Hydrogenovibrio crunogenus: one gene and its partner. The protein of the gene in region 2 interacts with the protein of the main gene of each other region in a pairwise test. Links are inferred from orthologs where the notes say so. Each region holds a gene or a part of one and is shown on either strand. Other genes may lie near its edges.

The links.
Region 1: the proteins of ileS (region 2) and GHNINEIG_RS03955 interact in binary tests that used the Escherichia coli proteins (3 or more experiments, as listed by UniProt). The link is inferred for Hydrogenovibrio crunogenus from one-to-one orthologs.

Annotation. Positions count from the first base shown.
Region 1 is NZ_CP032096.1:841,364-844,513, forward strand. Bases 1-2,821 are described here. They hold GHNINEIG_RS03955 (HyaD/HybD family hydrogenase maturation endopeptidase), read left to right. Parts: upstream 1-975; coding sequence 976-1,668; downstream 1,669-2,821. Other genes in these bases: GHNINEIG_RS03950 (hydrogenase small subunit), read right to left, coding at 1-612; GHNINEIG_RS03960 (HypC/HybG/HupF family hydrogenase formation chaperone), read left to right, coding at 1,668-1,970; GHNINEIG_RS03965 (thioredoxin domain-containing protein), read left to right, coding at 1,982-2,392; GHNINEIG_RS03970 (hydrogenase expression/formation protein), read left to right, coding at 2,406-2,821. Also shown: more of GHNINEIG_RS03970, read left to right, coding at 2,822-3,150.
Region 2 is NZ_CP032096.1:553,719-557,403, reverse strand. What follows is about bases 55-3,410. They hold ileS (isoleucine--tRNA ligase), read right to left. Parts: upstream 3,087-3,410; coding sequence 255-3,086; downstream 55-254. Other genes in these bases: ribF (bifunctional riboflavin kinase/FAD synthetase), read right to left, coding at 3,123-3,410; lspA (signal peptidase II), read right to left, coding at 55-216. Also shown: more of lspA, read right to left, coding at 1-54; more of ribF, read right to left, coding at 3,411-3,685. UniProt on the Escherichia coli protein: Catalyzes the attachment of isoleucine to tRNA(Ile). As IleRS can inadvertently accommodate and process structurally similar amino acids such as valine, to avoid such errors it has two additional distinct tRNA(Ile)-dependent editing activities.

The DNA of each region.
Region 1 (3,150 bases), 290 kb from region 2 along the record:
AACTTCTGCAATAGGTGGGCAACCAGGTACTTTAATAATAGGTTTGTCATAGCCTGCACCTAAAAATTTGTGTACTGGGGTTGCTTGTGTAGGATTTGGTTTAGCGGCCTGTACGCAACCCCACGAAGCACATGAACCCCAAGAGATGATTGCTTTGGCATCTTCAGCCATCCATTTTAACTGTTCAGAAAAAGGTTTACCGCCAATGATACAAGACATTCCATCTTGGTTAAGAGGTGGGTTACCTTCAACTGCTAAAATGTAATTGCCTTTATATTTTTCTTTGATTTCGCTCAGAATCGCTTCAGCTTGATGACCGGCAGAGGCCATTAACGTATCGTCATAATCTAAAGAGATCATTGATAACACAACATCTTTAGCTAAAGGATGAGCTGCTCTAATAAATGACTCAGAACAACAGGTACATTCTAACCCGTGCAACCAAATAACAGGAGTACGAGGTTTGGTTTCCATTGCTGTGGCAATTTTGTTTGCATAGGCTGGTCCAAGGCCTAGCGCTGCGGCAGTCAAGCTGCAATATTTTAAAAAGCTACGACGTGTAATTCCTTGTCGGCGCATGACTTCGTAAAATGTTTCAACAGATGATGACATAAGTAATCCTCTAGTATTTTTTTAGAATGCCAGTCACGGTTTATTTTTGTGCTGACATCTCATGAATTAATTCCAGAATGAAATCTGAAAATCTGGAGGTAATCCAGCAGTGGAAGTGCCAAAAGTCTATTTAGTTATAAAAAACAATAAGATAGGTTAAAAAATGGTAAAAATGGCAAAAATAAATTGAGATAGTTATTTCCAATTATTGTTTTAAACGGTAACTAAGTATTCGTAATTTTGTATTTCTATAATTGTACTTAGGTTTTAGTTTTGTTTATGTGGGTATAGTAACTTTTGATTGGAATAAAAAAAGACTAATTCGTATCATTGTGAAAACTAAGTATACATATTGGAATAAAAGTGAAAACTTTAATACTCGGAATAGGAAACTTGCTTTGGGCTGACGAAGGTTTTGGAATTCGTTGTGTAGAAGCTATGGATGCACTATATGAATTTGATGACTCTGTAGAGCTTATGGATGGTGGTACCCAAGGTATTTATTTAGTTCACCATGTTCAAGATGCTGATAATTTAATTGTATTTGATGCAATTGATTATGGACTTGAGCCGGGCGAAGTTAAGGTGATTCGTGATGATAAAGTGCCTAATTTTATGGGGTGTAAAAAAGTCAGTTTGCACCAAACAGGATTTCAAGAAGTTCTATCAACAGCAAAATTGATGGAAAATTATCCAAAAAATATAGCACTTATTGGGGTGCAGCCAGAATTGATTGAAGACTTTGGTGGGTCTTTAACGCCTAAAGTAGAAGCGCAATTGGAAAACTGTATTGAAATAGCTGTTGAGATTGTTAAAAGCTGGGGGGTAGATGTTATTAAGCGCCCAGAACCTGAGTTAAGTCTTGTGCAGAAAGAATTAGATAAAACAAAGTATGAACAGGAGCGACCTGCTGAAGACGTGGCTTTACGTGTTGGTGATGAACGCGTGCTTGTTGATGATCAATTTAAGTTAAGAGACCAGCCGTTACACCAAGGTATTAGCAATGTTAAAAGCGTACCGATTGATGGGCGTAAACTTTTTGAGAGTAAGTCGTAATGTGTATTGGTGTTCCAATGAAAATTTTATCGTGTGATGAATTGGTCGCTGTTTGTCGTAATGATGAAGAAAATAGAGATGAAACTGTTGATTTATCCCTGATAGGGACACAAAAAGCAGGCGACTGGGTTTTAGTCTTTATGGGGGCGGCTCGAGAAGTTATTGAGCCAGACTTATTAGAATCGGTGCTTCAGGCAAGAAAGGCTATGTTTGCAGCGTTAAATGGTGGTGATGTAGATGCATATTTTGCTGATCTTGTTGGTCGAGAGCCTGAATTGCCAGATTTTTTAAAGAACAAATAAGAGTAAAGACTATGCCTAGAAGTTTAATTAAACAAATCACAAGCGATTATGGTTACCCTGTTTTAAATAGCGATAACTACGATGAATTTGTAAACAATCAAAAAGTTTCTGTTATTTATTTTGGCGGTGATCCAAAAAGATACCCTGAATCAAATGACGTTATTGTTGTTTTACCAGAGCTTGAAAAAGCATTTAAGAACCAATTTAGCGTTGCTGTTGTTTCAGAGGACGATGAACAAGAGTTATCTAAAAAATATGGTTTTAATATGTGGCCTGCTCTTATTTTTTTAAAAAATGGGAAATATATCGACATGATGACCCGTATTCAAGATTGGTCGGATTATATGCGTGAGATTCCTATTATTTTAGAGAAAGAACCGTCTTATGCGCCATCAATTGGTATTAGTGTAGAAGTCAATTAAAGGAACTAATGATATGAGTCAGTACACAGATTTAAGTATACCAGTCAGTGTTGTAGGGCCAGGCACACAGCCTAGTGAAGAAGATGGCATGCAGCTAGATTATATGAAAATGCCAAATGATATGAGTGTCTTTAATGCCCCAATTATTATGGACGATAATATCGAATCCTACCCTGTTGTTGAAGACCTAATGAATCAGTTAATGAATGCGCTTACTCATTTTAAAGAAGGTGATGATGCTGTTCGTTTTGATTTTGCAACGTTTGAAGAAAAAGACATTCAGTTTATAAATAAGTTTTTAGGTGAGGGTGAAGTTGCTGTTATTTTTAATGAAGAGAATCGTCAGTTAAGAATTCAAGAAACGGTTTTAGCCGGTGTTTGGCGTATTGCAGGGCATGAAGATGGCAATATTATTCAAGCTATTGAAGTTGGAACGGTTCCTGTTGCCATTAGAAATGATACTTTTGCAAAGGCAAATTCAATTATTACGCTTCCTAAAGAGCAGCCTGCAGGCACAATTAATGCGCCGTCTCTATTAACCGAGTTGAGCGATAAATCTTTTGCATACCTTGTTGGCGATGAAGCACATGTTGTTAATCTAACACTGTTACCTCAGTCTCCAGAAGATTTGGATATGTTAGGCGAATACCTTGGTGAAGGACCAACGGTTTTTTTAAGCCGAGGTTATGGTAGCTGCCGAGTGACTTCAACAAATTTAAAACATGTATGGTGGGTTCAATATTTTAATTCAGAAGATA
Region 2 (3,685 bases):
GGTAAAAAACCAACGTTGCCAGCCGCCAACTTCCGACAAGAAACTGAACGCTGCGCCATAGTTATAGACCAACGTCAGATTCAAGTGCGGCAAAATAGCCATCGGTTCACCCAGAGTTAGGGAGGTATTCGCCCAATACTTGGTCAACTGATCAATCACAATAAGGAGGATTGCCAGCCAAGTGGTTGTGACAGCAGAAGAAGAAAGCTTATTCATAATCAAACCCTGTTTAAAAACCACCAGGCCTGGTGGTTTTATGCAAACTGACGCGACTCCCCTTCCCCATAAACGTTATCGATACAACGCTGACATAGCGCGTCATCTTCTGAATGCGATCCAACATCTTCACGGTGGTGCCAACAACGACCACATTTTGGTTGTTCTGCGGCGCCCGCATCAACCCAAAGCTCTTCCATTTCAGATTCAACAGCGGCATCTGACTTTTCAGATAACAACTTCACTTCCGCATAAGAAGTAATCAGCACAAAACGCAACTCATCTTCCAGTAAATGGATTTGTTGGTATAAGTCATCCGCGGCATACAATGAAACTTTAGCTGTCAAAGAGCCTTTTACTACACCGTCGTTACGCAGTTTCTCAAGCTGTTTCGCAACCGCTGAACGAACCTCCATCATACGTGCCCAATAAGCCGAGTTCATCGATGTCGTTTCATCCAACTCTGTCAAACCGTCATACCATTCTTCCGTAAACACCGTTGCAGAATGTTCACCTGGTAGGGCTTTCCATAGCTCTTCCGCGGTAAAACTTAAAATCGGCGCAATCCAACGCGTCAATGCTTCAGCAATATGATACAAAGCGGTTTGCGCGGAACGACGTGGTAATCCATCCGCTTTAGCCGTATATTGACGATCTTTGATCACATCCAGATAGAAAGCGCCTAACTCAACCGAACAAAAGTGGGTGACTGCTTGATAAATGGCATGGAAGTTATAACTTTCATACGCCGCGATAATGTCTTTTTGAATGGTTGCCGCCTGTCCGACCACCCATTGATCCAGAGGCAACATCTTGTCATAAGGCACTTGATCTTTCACTGGATCAAACCCATTCATATTCGCCAATAAGAAACGCGAGGTGTTTCGAATACGGCGATAAGCATCGGCTGTGCGGCTGATAATCTCATCCGACACCGTCATTTCATAACGATAGTCGGCCGCAGCAATCCACAGACGCAAGATATCGGCACCGTACTTATTGGCAATGTCTTGCGGTGCAACCACATTCCCTTTTGACTTAGACATTTTCTTACCGTCTTTATCGACTGTAAAGCCATGTGTCAGCACCTGCTTATACGGTGCTTCCCCGTTGGTAGCCAAAGCCGTTAATAGAGACGATTGGAACCAACCACGATGCTGATCCGACCCTTCCAAATACAAATCAGCTGGCGTGGATAATTCTTCACGCTGATTCAACACGGTGAAGTGAGAAATCCCGGAATCAAACCAGACATCCAAAATATCCGTGACTTGTTCATAATCTTCTGCGTCCTCTCCTAACAAGGTCGCCGGATCCAGATCATACCAAGCGTCAATAGAATTTTTTTCAACCAATTGAGCGACTTTTTCCATTAACTCAATGGTATTCGGATGCATCGTTCCGGACGCTTTGTGTACAAAAATCGGAATCGGCACACCCCAGAAGCGCTGACGAGAAATACACCAATCCGGACGACCATCAATCATGCCTTCGATTCGTGCCTGCCCCCATTCTGGAACCCAGTCGACTTTCTTAATCGCTTTCAAAGCATCGTCACGCAAATGCCCTTCGGTCATGCTGATAAACCATTGTGGCGTGGCACGGAAAATCAACGGCGTTTTGGTTCGCCAACAATGCGGATAACTATGCACAATGGCTTCGTGGTGCACCAGAGCATTGTGCTCTTGTAGCACTTCAATCACATGGTCATCCGCTTTCAGGACGTTTTCACCTTCAAATAATGGGGTTCCGGCCACATAATTCCCTCGACCATCGACAGGACAATCCACTTCCAAATCATATTTTAAGCCAACCGCATAGTCTTCTTGACCATGACCTGGAGCAGTATGAACACACCCTGTTCCCGCATCTGTCGTGACATGATCACCTAAAATCAATGGCACAATGCGGTCATAAAATGGATGTTGTAAACGGATCAAATCGAACTGGTCCCCACGACCATAAGCAATCACACGGTACTGTTCAAAGCCCCATTTATCCATGGCATCTTTGATTAACGCTTCGGCTAAAAACAAGCGCTCCGGACCCTTTTCACCGGTGACCTGCACCACGGCATATTCCAGCTCAGGGTTAATGGAGACCGCTTGGTTGGCTGGCAATGTCCATGGCGTTGTGGTCCAGATGACAACCGACAGAGGCCCTTCTCCCGTGTGATCCTCTACATGGTGACACCGTTTGAAAAACGCCTCTTCATCCAGCACTTTAAAACGTACATCAATGGCATGAGAACGTTTGTCTTCATATTCCACTTCGGCCTCCGCCAATGCCGAATGACCACCCACACTCCAATAAACCGGCTTGGTACCTTTCACTAAATGACCATTTTCAACAATTTTTGCCAAAGCACGAATCTCATTCGCTTCAAAGCTAAAGTCTTTGGTCAAATACGGGTTTTTCCAATCCGCCATCACCCCTAAGCGTTGAAAGTCCGCCATCTGCCCATCGACTTGCTTTTGTGCATAATCTCGACACGCTTGACGAAATTCAGTCGCACCAATTTTTTGCCCGACCTTCCCTTTTTTCTTTTCAACGTTCAGTTCAATCGGCAACCCATGACAATCCCAGCCAGGAACAAAAGGGGCATCAAACCCACTTAACCCTTTTGACTTGACGATCATATCTTTCAACACTTTATTCACCGCGTGGCCGATATGAATATTACCGTTCGCGTATGGCGGTCCATCATGCAAAATAAATTTCGGCCGTCCAGCCATCGCGCTTCTGACGGATTCGTATAAAGACGCGTCCGCCCATGCTTGAACTTGCTTAGGTTCACGATTCGGCAAATTCCCACGCATTGGAAAATCTGTTTCGGGTAGGTTTAATGTCGGCTTATAATCTTTTGTCATGTCTATAACTTTTCGTTTAAAAGGTTAAGTAGGGGGTTAGTTTTTGTGAACGGACCCAGTTTGAGTCAGTCCATGAAATTGTTTTGCTTCTTGAGCATCGCATTCAATTTGCTCTGTTAGTTGCGTTAAATTTTCAAATTTCATTTCTGCGCGAATGTAATGCTCTATTCTAACGCTAATATGAGCGCCGTAAACATCTTTATCCCAATTGAACAAATGCACTTCGATAGAGGGTCGAGACCCATCGACCGTAGGGCGGATACCAATATTGGCAACGCCAGGCCAATCTTGTTCGGCCAAACCGGAAACCTTAACCGCATAAACCCCTTCCAAGGGCATCTGAATGCGTTTGGGGTTTAAGTTTAAAGTTCGAAAACCAATCTTGCGTCCTAATTTCTGGCCATGAATCACTCGTCCGTGAAAATGAAAGGGTTCGCCCAGCAGACGCTCTGCCATCGCTAAGTCATGCTTTAACAATGCCTGACGCACACGTGTACTGCTCACTCGAGCGCAATCTACTTCAAAGGTCGCCACATCGGTGACTTCAAACCCTAAACAACGGCCTTGTTCAGCTAAAAACTCAAAGTTCCCTTGACGTT